One region of the Streptomyces sp. RFCAC02 genome, then DNA from elsewhere that is predicted to be linked to it. Evidence: riboswitches for the same ligand, from Rfam matches in the RefSeq annotation. Region 1 holds a riboswitch; the other holds the start of a gene.
The links. Region 1 has a riboswitch for cyclic di-AMP ahead of EMA09_RS13035 (M23 family metallopeptidase). Riboswitches for the same ligand answer to the same signal wherever they lie in the genome.
Positions count from the first base shown of each region.

Region 1 (7,785 bases):
GGCCACATACGCGGCACACTCACGGACACACGGGGTGAACAGATCCTCAGCACGCGCGACACTGCCGGGCCGCAGCCTGAACTTCATACCCCCGACCCTGCACGACGAACGACGCACAACAGGGTGCCCCACATGACACGAAGACACCACCGAGGTGAACATCTTCTAGCGGCGCCGGTCTCCTGAAGGGCTCGCTCACGGGTATAGAGGCTGCGGATCGACGATGTCCCACTTCTCAGTCGACCGTGAGCCCAGCCAACCGCCTGTGGTCTTCCAGACGGAGCCGATCCCGAGATGTTCTAGATAGGAGGAGTAAATACCTATCTCGTCCGTGAAAAGAGCGACCAGTCGCGGTTCTCTCCTCTCGTCCCGAATAAAGTGTCGATACTCCAGCAACTGCGCCACCGCTTCACGGACCGCAACGGTAACATTGCCCTCCCTGATGACCTTCGCTTCAATCAGCCAACTATCGAACTCCCTCTTCAAGATTAGATCACGCGGATGAACTTTCTCGGTTATCGGCGTGAATCCACGCAGGTAAACGTAGGAGCCAAATTCGCGTATGAGGGCCTCATGCCGACGCTTTTTACGGAGAGTCCGTTCCGCGATGCGAGCGAGGTAATCCGCGTCATTTTTCGGCTTGAAGTAATTCATAGTCCCGGGAGCACCCCACCCGCGATTCGGCGTCGGATCGCGTCGAGTAGGCGATGCTTCCCCCGGTTCGTGTACCGCAGGGCCAATCTCGACACGCGAAGCCGAATCAAGTAGATCGACTGCGGCCCACAAATCCGCCGCCAAGGTCTTCTCAGTGGGTAGATCAGCCAGGTCATAACGCTTGGCGGCGACACTAGCCGCCTCATAGGCACGCAGCCGCCAATCCTGCGGGCGCGACTGCAAAACGAGCTGGGAATCCCACCCCTCTAGAGCCTCTCCGAGAATTCCTCGCTGGATCGCAAGCGCGTTCTCCCGAAGCTGCCGCTGCAACCTAACCCCCCTTTTAAGGGTCTTCTCCAGGCCTTCCACTCCCTGCTGAAGCGACAGTGTCACCGCGCTAAGGTCCGGACTGAAGAGGTAAGCTAGGTAGAGTCCTTGACTAGAGCTATTTGAGATGTCTGGGTTGAACACTCCAACCCAGGGAGACAAAGCAGCCGCCCCATTGCCACCGAAACCCGCCGCACGTACGCCAGCCGGAAGAGGAAGCGGCATATCCGATATGGAGCGCAGAAGGTCTTGCGCATATATGCCCTTCTTCGTTCCAGCGGTCCTGTCATAGGACCGTGCTATGTCGCTCAGCACCTGACCGAGGGCAGTGCGAGTAGTCGAGTTCGCCATGACTCAGCCACCTTTCGTAGCTTCACTGGCGCGACGAGGCGTTGGCCAGGGTTGTGGACTCGTCGGGGGTCAGGGTGATCGTGGTTGACTCCAGGAGTGCCTGGAGCTGTTCTGGTGTGCGCGCGCTCGCGATCGGTGAGGTGATCGTCGGTTGGGTCCGCAGCCATGCCAGTGCGATCGCTGTCGGCGTTGCTCCGTGAGCGGTCGCGATGTCGTCGAGGGCGGCCAGGACGCGGCGGCCCCGTTCCGTCGCCAGGTGTCCGGCCGCGCGGGAGGAGCGGGCGCTGCTCACGTGGTGTCGGGGCGGTATTTGCCGGTGAGGAAGCCGGATGCCAGGGCCGAGTACGGCAGAGCCGCCAGACCGTGGTCGGCTGCTGTGGCCGCGAGATCACCTTCGTACGTCTCGCGCGAGACCAGGTTGTAGCGCGGCTGGATCGCCACATAGCGGGCCATGCGCTCCTGGGACGCGAAGTCCAGTGACGCCCGCAGCCGCGTGGCGGAGATATTGGAGGCGCCAAGGGCACGGACCTTGCCCTCGCGCACGAGGGCGTCGAGTGCTGTGACGATCTCCGGGACCTCAACCGACTCGTCGTCGGAGTGCGTGTAATAGAGGTCGATGTGGTCCGTGCCGAGACGGCGCAGAGACGCCTCGGCTGCGCGTTTGACCGTGGACGCGGACAGACCGCGGAAGTCCGGGTGACTGCCGACTTTCGTCGCGATCAGAACATCGTCGCGCCGGCCGCGGCGTGCGAGCCAACGGCCGATCAGGGTCTCCGACTCACCGCCCGAATTGCCGTCAGCCCAGGCGGAGTAGACATCAGCGGTGTCCACGATGTTGCCGCCGGCGTCCGCGTAGGCATCAAGGACAGCGAACGACTCCGACTCGTCCGCCGTCCAGCCGAACACGTTCCCGCCCAGACAGAGGGGGAAGACCTGGAGATCACCGACGGGACGCAGAGCAACGGTCATGCCGCCACCCTAGAACCCGAGACCGAGAGATCATACGACCGGCAGACGATCAGTTGATTCGGTACGGCGGGGTCGTCTTGCACACGCCTTCAGCGGAGGCATCGGGTGCCCGCAGCAGGGCACCCGAGCACTCATCGGCGCGTCGTGTCCTCGTCAGACGGAGAGGCCCAGGTTGCGCAGCCAGGTCAGGGGGTCGATCGGGTCGCCGCCGTCGGGGCGGACTTCCACGTGGAGGTGGGGGCCCGTCGAGTTTCCGGTGGAGCCCACCAGGCCGATCTGGTCGCCCGTGGTGAGGGACTGGCCGGCCGACACGCTCATCGAGGACAGGTGGCAGTACCAGAGCTCGGTGCCGTCCTCCAGCTCGACGATCACGCGGTAGCCGTAGGAGCCGGCCCAGGCGGCTTCCTGGACGGTGCCCGTGTGGATGTTCTTCACGGGGGTACCGGTGGAGGCGGCGAAGTCCTGGCCGGTGTGGTTGGAGGCCCACATCGTGCCGGACTGGCCGAAGCCGGAGCTGAGGCGGTAGTCGGAGAGGGGGAGGGTGTAGCTGGCGGCGAGTTCGCGCAGACGCCGCTCCTCCTCCTCGCGCTCCCTGGCTTCCTCCGCGGCCTGGCGTTCCGCCTCGGCGGTGGCGGCGGCCTCCTCGGCGGCGGCCTCGCGGGCCGCGTCGAGGGCGGCCGCGGCCGTGCGCGTGTCGACGGCCGTCTCCTGCTGATCGGCCTGCTGGAGGATACGGGCGCGCAGCGCGGCACCGGCGTCCTCGCGGGCCTGCTCGGCCGCGGCCTCGTCCGCCGCCTCATCGGCGGCGGAGTCGGCGCCCGGGTCGGGCAGCATGTCGCCGACGACGGGGATCGCGCGGAGCTGGTCGGCCGCCGCGTCCACGCCGGGGACGGCGGCCGCGCCGTCGTCGTTCGCCGAGGCCATGCCGCCGGCGCCGACCGCGGCGATGACGCCGACGCCGAGAACGGCCCGGCTGCGGGCGATCGTGCCGCCGCCCTTGCGCGCCACACGGTGCCGGCCGCGGAGCGGGAGGAGCGTCTCCTCGCTCGGGTTCCACTCGGTGCGGGGCTCGTCGTCGGTGGCGAGGGGGCCGAAGTACGCCGGGGCATCGGCCGTGTCGGCGATGTCGGTCGGGTGCGCCGGGGGGAGGTCGGGGTGGCTGCCGTAGGTGCCGTACGAGCCGCCGAAGGCGCTGTGCTGGTGGGCGATGCCGTGCGTGCCGTGCGCCGGGCGGACGGCCGTGTCGTGCAGATCGTACGGATCGAGGAGGTGCGCCCCGGGGCGGGTGTCCTCGACGGAGGCATGCCGGTTCGACGCCACGGAGGCGTTCTCCTTTCCTTCCCCTCGCCTACCGGGTTAGCTGACGGGTTCGGAGCAGGAAGGTCTCCTACGGGCGGCCGACGGCGGTGGCCTGCGGCTGTCCGATTCACCCCAGGTGGTTGGTTCCCCGGTTCCTTCGAGTGCAGTTGTTCCGCACGCCGGATTCGGCGACGCAGCACGGTGCCGCCCTCGCGACGGCACTGACGACCGCGCTGCGTTATCGAACGTTAATAGACGGAGGCGTGTGATTCCAAGCCTTCGCGGCAAGCAACCGGGAAAACCCGCCGGGCAATTCGGCGCGCATCACGGCCAACCGGGGCATCCCGGCGGGGGGATGTGCCGCATCTCGCATTCTGACGGTGTGTCAGTCGTTATGCGGAGCGCGCCCCCGCGGGCACGAGCGGTGACGACAAGGGGAACGGTTGTCGTCACCGCCTTTGACAGCGGCTCCCGGGCGGCCCCACTCTTCACATGTGAACATCTCTTCAGACGTCGTGGACGGCGAGCGGGTCAGGGCCGTCGCCGCGCGCATGCCGTCCGCGCGGGACATCGCCGACACGGCGGACGTGTTCGGTCTGATGGCCGACCCGGGCCGGCTCCGGTTGCTGGTCGCCCTCCGGGACGGCGAGCTGTGCGTCCGCGACCTCGCCGCCGTCACCGGGCTGAGCGAGTCCGCGACCTCCCACGCCCTGCGGCTGCTGCGCGCCCACCGCGTCGTCGCCGCGCGCAGGGCGGGCCGGGTCGCGTTCTACCGGCTGGACGACACGCATGTCGCGACGCTGCTCGACCTCGCCGTCGAGCACATCGGGCACGCCGCTCCCGACAGTTGCGACGGGCACGGGGAGCACGGCTGATGGGGCACGGACACGACCACGGCGCCGCCGCGCTCTCCGCGAGCGGGCGGCACCGGTGGCGGCTCGCGGTGGCCTGCGCGCTGATCGCCGCGTTCTTCCTGGTGGAGCTCGCGGCGGGCCTCGCCGCCGGCTCGCTGTCCCTGCTGTCCGACGCGGGCCACATGGCCGCCGACGTCGTGACCCTGGGTGCAGCCCTGGTCGCGACCCGCATCGCGGCCCGGCCGGACGCGACGGGACGCCGTACGTACGGCTCCTACCGCGCCGAGGTCTTCGCGTCCGGGCTCGCGGTGCTGCTGATGTGCGGGGTGGCCGTGTACATCGTGGCGCAGGCGATCGGGCGCATCGGCGACGGCGGTGACGCCGGGGTGGACAGCGGGCCGATGCTCGTGGTGGGCGCCGTGGGCCTCGCCGTGAACGTCGCCGCGCTCGTGCTGCTGCGGGCCGGGGCCGCGGAGAGCCTGAACGTGCGGGGCGCGTACCTGGAGGTCGTGGCCGACACCGCGGGGTCCGTCGGGGTGCTGGTCGCGGGCTGGCTGGTGGCGGCCACGGGGCACGCCGCGTGGGACACGGCGGTCGCGGTGGCGATCGGCTGCTTCGTGGTCGTCCGCGCCCTGATGCTGGGGCGGCAGGTCCTGGCGGTGCTGGCGCAGCACGCCCCGGAGGGCATGGACCTGGACGCGGTGACGGAGGACCTCGCGGGGATCGAGGGCGTCACGGATGTGCACGATCTGCACCTGTGGACGCTGACCTCGGGGATGCCGGTCGCGACGGCGCACCTGGTGGCGCGGGAGCAGGCGGACACCCACGCCGTGCTCGACCGCGCGCGGGACGTCCTGCGGCACCGGCACGGGGTGGCGCACGCGACGCTGCAGGTCGAGCCGGCCGGGCACCGGGGGTGCGACGAGCTGGGGTGGTGATCCCGGACATGCGGGTGCGGGCCGGGGTGGCCGGCCCGCGTGGGGTGGTGCTGGGGGGGTGGTCAGTATGCGCTGTTGACGTTGTCCATGGAGCCGTAGCGGTCGGCGGCGTAGTTGCAGGCGGCGGCGATGTTGGCGACGGGGTCGTAGATGTTCTCGCTGGTGCCGTCGACGTGGTACTGCTCGAAGGTGGGGTCGATGACCTGGAGGAGGCCCTTGGAGGGGATGTTCTCGTGGGCGTTGGTGTCCCACATGTTGATGGTGAGGGGGTCGCCGCTGGACTCGCGCATGAGGTTGCTGTAGATGCCGTCGTAGGTGCCGGGGATGTCGTTCTTCTTCATGACGTCGAGGGCTTCGTTGATCCAGTCCTCGATGTCGTCCTGGGAGGCGGGCTCGGGGGAGGGCTGGTCGGTGCGGTCGATGGTGACGAGGGTGCCGTCGTCGGTGTAGTGGGCGCCGCGGCCGACGGTGCCGACGTCCGCGCTGGAGGCGGTGTCCTCGACGGTCTTGCTGTCGGCCGTCTTGCTGTCGGCCGTCTTGGTGTCGGTCGTCTTGGTGTCGGCGGTCTTGGTGTCGGCGGTGTGGGGCTTGGCGGGGGTGGTGGTGTCGGTGGTGTCGGTGGGGGTGAAGGCGGTGGCGGTGGTCTGCTCCGCGACGCGCTCGACGGTGGGGGAGTCGTTCTGGGCGGCCTGGGCGGTGCCGGGGATGAGGGAGACGGCCGCGGCCGCGGTGCCGGCGGTCAGGACGCCGGCGAGGGTGAGCTTGCGGGGGGTGGTGTTCGCGGTCATGGGACGCACCTCGTTCCAGATCGGGACATACCTGGTGGTTCCGGACGATCGCCATGGTGGGAGGCGGCTCCCGGAGGCGGCAACGAGGTGACCTACGAGCGGGACCCGAAGACCGGCACGGGCCATCCGGCCCCCACACCCCGCCCCCGCACCACCCCCACCGGCCCCCGCCTACGATCGACACCCGTAGGTGACCGGCGCCATATGCCGCGCCTCACACCCCACCCCCCGGAGTTCAGCACCATGCACTCGGTTCATTACACAGAGCCACAGTTTTCATGACTATCCGCGACGACACCGGAACACACAGTCACCGAGGTGCGCTGCTGAGTCTGGCCGGAGTCAGCCGGGTCCGCGGGGAGCGCCAGGTGCTCGCCCCCTTCGACCTCGACGTGGCCCCCGGGGAGTGCGTGGCGCTGCTGGGCCGCAACGGATCGGGCAAGTCCACGCTGCTCCGCATCGCCGCGGGACGGGACCGGCCCACGACGGGCAGCGTCACGTTCGACGGCGGCCCCATGGACGAGAACGACCCCCGGGTCCGCGCGCGGGTCGCCGTCGCGGGCGATGCTCTCGCCTGCTACCCCGACCTCACCGTGCGGCAGCACCTGGAGCTGGTCGCCACCGGCCACGGCGTGCCGGACGCGGAACTGCGCGTCACCGAGGCCCTGGCCGCGCACGGGCTCACCAGCCGCGCCGACGCCCTGCCGACGGAGCTGTCCTCGGGGCAGCTCCAGGAGACCCTGCTCGCCGCCGCGCTCCTGCGCCCCGCCGACCTGCTGCTCCTGGACGAGCCCGAGGCCCGTCTCGACCCGGCCGCGCGGGAACGGCTGGCCGCCGCCCTCACGGACCGCGTCGCCTCGGGTACGGCCCTGCTGCTCGTCACGCACCACCGCCCGCTCGCCGCCGCCCTGGCCGACCGGACATTCGTCCTCACCGACGGCGTCCCCGCCGCATCGTGACGGGCTCGGCGCCGCCCGACATACGCCCGTGGCTGCGCGCCCGGCGCGGCGCGGCACGCCGCCGCAGGGCCGGGTACACGGCGTACGTGACCGTGATGGTGCTGGGCGGCTGGTACGGGTTGTACGGCGCCGGGCTGGTGGCGCAGATCGACCGGGGCGGCCCGTTCGCCGACCACGCCGCGCAGATCGGCGCCGCACTCCCGTGGGCGGCCCCCGCCCTGGCGCTCGCCGCGGTCTGCGTCCCTCTGGCCGACGCGCTGTGGCGCGGCCCGGTGACCATGCCGCGGGCCGACGCGGACTGGCTGCTGCCCCTGCCCGTTCCCCGCGGTCCCCTGGTACGTCCCTGGTTTCTGCTGTCGCTGGGACTGAACGCCCTGGCCGCGCTGCTGGCCGGGCTCGCTGTGGCCCTGGTCCTGGGTGCCTCCCGGCTGGCCGGGCTCGGCCTTCTTGTCCTCGCCTGGGTGCCGGCCGCCGTCTGCCTCGCCCTGCTCTCCACGGCGGGGGCGCTGGCCGTACAGCGCTTCCCCTACGTAGCGGGGGCTGTACGCCTGCTACTGGGACCGGCCCTGCTGTGCGCGCTGCTCCTCGGCACGGCGGCGGTGCAGAGCTTCGGCGTTTCCGGGGCACCGGGGAACGACGTCCTCCT
Region 1 is NZ_SAUH01000001.1:2,806,466-2,814,250, forward strand. Features, by position in the region: gene EMA09_RS13020 (hypothetical protein) at 1-87, opposite strand, end outside; gene EMA09_RS13025 (DUF3578 domain-containing protein) at 196-1,296, opposite strand; partial or broken gene EMA09_RS13030 (aldo/keto reductase) at 1,355-2,301, opposite strand; gene EMA09_RS13035 (M23 family metallopeptidase) at 2,455-3,621, opposite strand; cyclic di-AMP (ydaO/yuaA leader) riboswitch at 3,633-3,801, opposite strand; gene EMA09_RS13040 (metalloregulator ArsR/SmtB family transcription factor) at 4,095-4,475, shown strand; gene EMA09_RS13045 (cation diffusion facilitator family transporter) at 4,475-5,392, shown strand; gene EMA09_RS13050 (transglycosylase SLT domain-containing protein) at 5,455-6,180, opposite strand; gene EMA09_RS13055 (ATP-binding cassette domain-containing protein) at 6,459-7,139, shown strand; gene EMA09_RS13060 (hypothetical protein) at 7,136-7,785, shown strand, end outside.

Region 2 (7,785 bases), 1.3 Mb from region 1:
AAGACCCCAGAGGAAGTCCTGCTCCGGGGTGGACCGGTCGTCGTCGAAGACACCGCTCCGCACGAGGCGGGCGAGGGCCGGGTAGCGGGGGTCGTCGATGACGCGCCCCAGCATGCGCTGGTACGCCGCGCCCCACTCCTGGTAGGCGACGCCGGTGCGCGGAGCGGCCCGCTTGAGGGAGACCTCCTGGCGCACCTCGTTGAGCGCGAATCCGCTGACGACCATGAGGACGCCGAGCTTCTCGTCCTCGGTGAGGCCCGAGTCCTGCATGCAGGAGAGCGCCGCCTCCATCCACGCGAGGTTGTTCGGCCCCATCGGGGGGCCGCCGATGGGGATGTCGAGCAGCCAGTCGTCGGCCAGCATCAGTTCGCGCATCGCGAGGGCGTAGGCGGCCAGGCCCTCGCGCCAGGTCGTCGGCCAGTCGTCGGCGTCCGGCTGCCCCGTGACCGATTCGAACATGAGGTCGAGCAGATCGTCCTTCGACGGGACGTACCGGTAGAGGGACATGGTCGTGACGCCGAGCCGCTCGGCGACCTTCCGCATCGAGAGGCCGGCGATCCCCACCTCGCGCGCCACCTCGATCGCGGCGGCCACGATCTGGTCGAGCGTGAGGCTGCCGCGCGGCCCCCGCCTCCCCGGCCGGTGCGTGCGCCACAGCAGATCGAGCAGGTACTGCGGGTCCCGTCCGCCCTTCGGCTCGGTCGCCATCCCCGTTCCTTCCCCTCGCCCGGCCGGCGGTCGCCGTTTGACGCCATCCTAAAACTGTGTATGGTGTACACCGAGTCTACGGCATAAACAGTTTCTGCCGTACACAGTTGCTTGGGGGCATCTCATGGCGGATCACGCCATAGCAGCCGATGGGCTGCGCAAGCGGTATGGCGGCAAGAACAAGGGGAACACCGCGCTCGACGGCCTCTCGCTCACCGTCCCGGCCGGCACCGTGCACGGGCTGCTCGGCCCGAACGGCGCCGGCAAGACCACCGTCGTCCGGACACTGGCGACCCTGCTGCGCCACGACGCCGGCCGCGCCGAGGTGTGCGGCTTCGACGTGGCCCGCCGGCCCGACGAGGTACGGGCGCGCATCGCGCTCACCGGCCAGTACGCCGCCGTCGACGAGATGCTCAGCGGCCGGCAGAACCTCGTCCTCTTCTGCCGCCTGCACCGGCTGCGCCCCCGCGCCGCCCACCGCCGGGCGGACGAACTGCTGGAACGCTTCGGCCTCACCGAGGCGGCCGGCCGCAACGCGGGCACGTACTCGGGCGGCATGCGGCGGCGCCTCGACCTGGCGGCCAGCATGGTGCGCACGCCCGAGGTCCTGTTCCTCGACGAGCCGACCACCGGGCTCGACCCGCGCAGCCGCACGCAGGTGTGGGACGCCGTCCGGTCCCTCGTCGCCGACGGGACGACCGTGCTGCTGACCACCCAGTACCTGGAGGAGGCCGACCAGCTCGCCGACCGCATCTCCGTCATCGACGCGGGACGCGTCGTGGCCGAGGGCACGGCCGACGACCTCAAGGCCCGCCTGGGCGGCGACCGGATCGAGGTCGTCGTCCGCGACGCCGCCGACCTCGCCGATGTCGCCGCCCTGCTCGGCCGGGTCACCGCGCCCGGCGAGCAGCCCGAGACCGACCCCGACACCCGGCGCGTGAGCACCCCGGTGACGGACCATGTCCACGCGCTGACCGAAGTCGTGCGCGCGCTGCACGGCACCCGTATCGCCATCGAGGACATCGGGACCCGGCGTCCCACGCTGGACGAGGCGTTCCTGCACCTCACCGGCCACACCACACAGCAGCGCGCGAGCGAGGAGCGGGCGGCATGAGCGCGACGACGGCGAACGAGTCCCTGCGGCGGCGGTCGGCCACCGCGGACGGCCTGATCATGACCCGCCGGTACATGGCCCACGTGGTGCGCCAGCCGGAGGAGGCGGTGCTCTACTTCGCGCTGCCCATCATGTTCGTCCTGGTCTTCGGGTACGTCTTCGGCAGCGGCATGTCGGTGGCGGGCGGAGGCGGATACCGGGAGTTCCTCGTGCCCGGCGTCTTCGCGATGACGATGCTCTACGGCATGGGCGCCACCGGATCGGCGATGGCGGGTGACGTGTCGCGCGGCGTCGTGGACAGGTTCCGCTCCATGCCGATGGCCCGCTCCGCGCTGCTGGTGGGGCGCAGCCTGGCCGACCTGCTGCGCGCGCTCGTGGAGCTGGCGGTCGTGGTGGTCTGCGGCCTGCTGGTCGGCTGGGAGTGGCACCGCGGCGTGGGCCGGGTGCTGCTCGCCCTGGCGCTGGTGCTCCTGCTGCGGGTGGCGATCACCTGGATCGGGATCTGGATGGGCCTGGTGGTGCGCAGCGAGGAGATGGTCGGCGGCATCGTCTTCCCGCTGGCCTTCCCCCTGACGGCCCTGTCGAACGTCTTCACGTCACCCGAGCTGATGCCCGACTGGCTGGGCGCCGTCTCGGAGTGGAACCCGCTGTCCGCCACGGTCACCGCGCTGCGCGACCTGTTCGGCAACCCCGGCGTGGTCGGCGGGACCTGGGCGTCGGACCACGCGCTGCTGCTCGCGATCCTGTGGCCGGTCGTGCTCACGGCGGTCTTCGCGCCGCTGTCCGTGCGCCGCTTCCAGGCGCTCGGCCGCTGACCGGCCCGGCGGCGGGAACGGCGGAGGGGCGGGTGCCGGCGGCTGCCGGAACCCGCCCCTCCCTTTCCCGGGACGGGCGCCGCGCGGGGACGGGCCGCGCGGCGCGCGCGTCACTCAGGCCGTGACGCCGTGCTCCGCGAGGAACGCGATCGGGTCGATGTCGGAGCCGTAGTCGGGACCGGTGCGCACCTCGAAGTGCAGGTGCGGGCCGGTGACGTTGCCGGTGGCGCCGGAGAGGCCGATCTGCTGGCCGGTGCTGACGCTCTCGCCGACCGAGACGGAGATCGACGACAGGTGGGCGTACTGGCTGTAGTGGCCGTCGGCGTGCTTGATGACGACCTGGTTGCCGTAGCTGCTGACCATGCCGGCGGCGACGACCTCGCCGTCGGTGATGGCGGACACCGGGGTGCCGGTCGCGACGGGGAAGTCCGCGCCGGTGTGGTGGCCGGAGGCCCACAGGGAACCGGCGGTGCCGTACCCGGAGCCCTGGACACCGGCCACCGGGGCGGCGTACCCGGTCGAGGCGGTGTCGCCCGCGTCGGCGGCGGTGGTCGAGGCGGTGGCGGCGGCGTCGGCACTGTCGTCCCCGCCGGCGGCGGAGGCGTCGAGCGTCAGGGTCTCACCGGGGTGGATGAGGGCCGGGTCGGTGCCGATCGCGTCCTTGTTGGCGTCGTACAGGGCCTGCCAGCCGCCGTCCACGTCGAGGTCGGCGGCTATGCGGTAGAGGCTGTCGCCGGCCTGGACGGTGTACGTCTCGGGCGTCGCGGCGCTCGCCCCGCCCGCCGCGACCAGCGGCAGGGCGACGCCGGCGCCGCCGGCGGTGAGCAGCAGGGAGACGCGCGAGAGGCGACGGGCGCGCTGGCGGCGGTGACGTCCGCGTGCGGACATAGGTGTGCTCCTCTCCAGCGCCTGCGAGGTGAGCTGTCGGGTTCGGGCCGGAGATGCCCGGCCGCCCCGGACCGGGGCACTGCTGTGCCCGGCGGTCGTCGGCGGCTTCACCCCGAGCCGGTGGCGACGGATCGCACCGGCGGAAGTGGGTCCCCCGCTCCTGTCATACGGAAGGGTTCTGCGTCTCCGCCTCCGGTGACAGGATTCGGCGTCCGGGAGCGGCGCGCCGCGGAGGTGCGGCGCGGCGACACGTTAAGCCGATCAATTCGGACAACACAAGCAACAGGGGCACACAGAGGGCATGACCAACGCCACTCCGCGACACGAACGTTCACCTTGAGCGCGGACAATGTCACTCACGGTCGCGGTCGGGCTCAGTGACGCTGCGTCAAGTCCCCAGGCGGGGCGGCTCGATGGGGCGTTTCCGGTCAACGCGCGTCACGCGGCGACCACCTGCGGGCGAGGGGGCGAGTGAGGTCGGTCACGGGCCGGTCACAGCCGACCACTTGGGGGGTTAATGCCCGATTTGCCCCGAGGTTGTCATGCCCCGGCGGGACGGCCGTCCAGCCGCTCGATGGTCGCGAACGACGGCCCCCTGCGGGCCGACACGTCCCGCGCGACGGCCTCGGCGTCCCGCAGGACCCGGAGCGCGTTGTGCCAGGTCAGCTTCGCGATGTCGGCCGCCGACCAGCGGCGCTCCAGGAGCTCGGCGACGAGCCGCGGATAGCCGGCGACGTCCTCCAGGCCGTCCGGCAGGTACGCCGTGCCGTCGTAGTCGCCGCCGAGACCCAGGTGGTCCACGCCCGCGACCTCCCGCATGTGGTCCAGGTGGTCCGCGACCGTCGCCACCGTCGCGCGCGGACGGGGACGGCGCTCCTCGTACTCCGCGAGCGCGCGCATCGCCGCCGGGGTCGTGTCCAGCGCGCCGAGACCGTGCTCCCGCAGGTGCTCCCGCGCGCCGGCCGTCCACTCGGCGGCACCGGGCAGCACGAACTGCGGCACGAACGTCGCCATGGCCACGCCGCCGTTGCCCGGCAGCGCGGCGAGCACGTCGTCGGGGATGTTGCGCGGGTGATCGCACACGGCGCGCGCCGAGGAGTGCGAGAAGAGCACGGGCGCCTCGCTCACGCGCAGGGCGTCGCGCATGGTGGCGGGCGCGACGTGCGACAGGTCGACGAGCATGCCGAGGCGGTTCATCTCCCGCACGACCTCCTCGCCGAACGCGCTCAGCCCGTCGTGGCGCGGCGCGTCCGTCGCGGAGTCGGCCCAGTCGATCGTGCTGTTGTGCGTGAGCGTCATGTACCGGACGCCCAGGCGGTACAGCCCGCGCAGGGTCCCGAGGGAGTTGGCGATGCTGTGGCCGCCCTCGGCGCCCATGAGGGACGCGACACGGCCCTCGGCCCGCGCCGCCACCACGTCGTCGGCGGTCAGGGCGCGCCGCAGGGCGTCCGGGTACCGCGCGAGCAGGGCGTCGACCGCGTCGATCTGCTCCAGGCAGGCGCTGACGGCGCGCTCCCCCGCGTACTCGGCCGCGACGTAGACCGACCAGAACTGCCCGCCGACCCCGCCCGCCCGCAGGCGCGCGAGGTCCGTGTGCAGCCGGCCGGACGTGTCGCCGGCGATGTCGAGCCGGTCGAGGTCGTACCCCACCTGCTCGCGCAGCGCCCACGGCAGGTCGTTGTGCCCGTCCAGGACGGGGGCGTCGGCGAGCAGCGCGCGGGCCTCCGCCAGCCGGTCCCCGCTCACGCGGCGTCCCCGCCGGCGCGGGCGGCCCGCAGCCGGCGGCCCTTCTCCGTGGCCTGCTCGCGCAGCCCCTCCTGGAAGGCGCGCATGCGGATCCGGAGGCCCTCGTCGTGCGCGGCGAGCATGCGGACGGCGAGGAGCCCCGCGTTGCGCGCGCCGCCGATCGAGACGGTGGCGACGGGCACGCCCGCGGGCATCTGCACGATGGACAGCAGCGAGTCCATGCCGTCGAGGTGCTTCAGCGGCACGGGCACCCCGATGACGGGCAGCGGCGTGAGGGACGCCAGCATGCCCGGCAGGTGCGCGGCGCCGCCGGCGCCGGCGATGATCGCCCGCAGCCCCCGGTCGGCCGCCGCCCCGCCGTACGCGAGCATCTCGTGCGGCATGCGGTGCGCGGACACCACGTCCACCTCGTGCGGGACGCCGAACTCGTCCAGCGCGTCGGCGGCGGCCCGCATCACCGGCCAGTCGGAGTCGGACCCCATGACGATGCCGACCAGCGGCGCGGCGCCGCCGTCCGTCGCTGCGGCGCTCATTCGGTGATGACTCCTCGCAGGTAGTCGGCGGCGTGGCGGGCGCGCTCGCGCACCTCGGCCAGGTCGTCGCCATAGCTGTTCACATGGCCGACCTTGCGGCCCGGCCTGACGTCCTTGCCGTACATGTGGATCTTGACGGCGGGGTCGCGCGCCATGCAGTGCAGGTAGCCCTGGTACATGTCGGGGAAGTCGCCGCCGAGGACGTTCGCCATGACGGTCCACGGGGCGCGCGGGCGCGGGTCGCCCAGCGGGAGGTCGAGGACGGCCCGCAGGTGGTTCGCGAACTGGGAGGTGACCGCGCCGTCCTGCGTCCAGTGGCCGGAGTTGTGGGGCCGCATGGCCAGCTCGTTCACGAGGACCCGGCCGTCGCGCGTCTCGAACAGCTCGACCGCCAGGTGACCCGTCACGCCGAGCTCGGACGCGATGCGCAGCGCCAGCTCCTGGGCGGCGAGCGACAGGCCCGGGTCGATGCCGGGCGCGGGCGCGATCACGGTGTCGCACACGCCGTCGACCTGGACGGACTCCACGACCGGGTAGGCGACGGCCTGGCCGTGCGGGGAGCGCACGACGTTCGCCGCCAGCTCGCGCGCGAAGTCGACCTTCTCCTCCGCCAGGACCGCGACCCCGGCGCGGAACGGCTCGGTCGTGGCCGCGGCGTGCTCCGCGTCGCGCACGACCCACACGCCCTTGCCGTCGTAACCGCCGCGCACCGTCTTCAGCACGACGGGGAACCCGCCGACCTCGGCCGCGAACCGCGCGACGTCCGCCGGGTCCGCCACCACGCGGTGGCGCGGGCAGGGAATGCCCAGCTCGGTGAGGCGGGCGCGCATGACGCCCTTGTCCTGCGCGTGCACCAGGGCGTCGGGCCCGGGCCGGACCGGGATGCCCTCCGCCTCCAGCGCGCGCAGGTGCTCGGTCGGGACGTGCTCGTGATCGAAGGTGATCACGTCGCAGCCCTTCGCGAAGGCACGGAGCGTGTCAAGATCGCGGTAGTCGCCGATGACGACGTCACCGGCCGCCTGGGCCGCCGAGTCGTCCGGGGTGTCGCTGAGGAGTCGGAACCTGATGCCGAGCGGAATGCCCGCCTCGTGCGTCATACGGGCGAGCTGACCGCCGCCGACCATGCCGACCACGGGAAATGTCACACACCCAGCGTATCCGCCCCACCCGGGAGGCCGGGTACCGGGCGCCTGGTTACGATGGCCGCTATGAGCGATGGGAGCGCAGGGCTCACGCTCCGCGACCGGTTGCGGGGGATCGCCCGCGAGGTCGTGAAGTTCGGCGCCGTGGGCGCGCTCGGCCTCGTCGTCAACGTCCTGGTGTTCAACGTGTGCCGGCAGTCGGCCTCCCTGGCGCCCGTGCGCTCCGGCGTCATCGCGACCTCGGCGGCCATCGCCGCCAACTACCTCGGCAACCGCTACTGGGTGTACCGCCACCGCGACAAGACGCGCGCCAGCCGCGAGGCGGGGCTCTTCCTGCTCTTCTCCGGCGTCGGCATGGTGATCGAGAACGGCGCGCTCGCCCTGTCCCACTACGGCTTCGGCTTCACCTCCCCCCTCGCCGACAACATCGCGAAGAACGTCGTCGGCCTCGGGCTCGGGGCGCTGTTCCGCTTCTGGTCCTACCGGACGTGGGTCTTCCGCGCCGCGGGCGACACGGTCGGCGCCGCCGCCACGGCCGCCCCCGCGCCGGACACGTCACGCGCCGGCTGACCGGCCCCGCCCCGGATCACTGCGGGCACTCCGCGGCCTCGCGGCTCAGGAACAGCGCGAACACCGGCGGCCGCCCCTGGAGCAGTTCGAGGCGCCCGCCGTCCGCCTCGGCGAGGTCACGGGCCACGGCGAGCCCGAGCCCCGTGGAGTTCCGGCCGCTCACGGTGCGCTCGAACACGCGGGAGCCCAGCTCGGCCGGGACGCCCTGCCCCTGGTCGGTGACCTCGATGACGGCCTGGTTGCCGGTGGTGCGGGTCCGCAGGGCGACC
Region 2 is NZ_SAUH01000001.1:4,138,976-4,146,760, reverse strand. Features, by position in the region: gene EMA09_RS19315 (TetR/AcrR family transcriptional regulator) at 1-708, opposite strand, end outside; gene EMA09_RS19310 (ATP-binding cassette domain-containing protein) at 833-1,822, shown strand; gene EMA09_RS19305 (ABC transporter permease) at 1,819-2,637, shown strand; gene EMA09_RS19300 (LysM peptidoglycan-binding domain-containing M23 family metallopeptidase) at 2,752-3,525, opposite strand; cyclic di-AMP (ydaO/yuaA leader) riboswitch at 3,529-3,746, opposite strand; gene EMA09_RS19295 (dipeptidase) at 4,066-5,271, opposite strand; gene purE (5-(carboxyamino)imidazole ribonucleotide mutase) at 5,268-5,804, opposite strand; gene EMA09_RS19285 (5-(carboxyamino)imidazole ribonucleotide synthase) at 5,801-6,949, opposite strand; gene EMA09_RS19280 (GtrA family protein) at 7,013-7,516, shown strand; gene EMA09_RS19275 (ATP-binding protein) at 7,533-7,785, opposite strand, start outside.
Region 2: another riboswitch for cyclic di-AMP. It lies ahead of EMA09_RS19300 (LysM peptidoglycan-binding domain-containing M23 family metallopeptidase); the one in region 1 lies ahead of EMA09_RS13035 (M23 family metallopeptidase).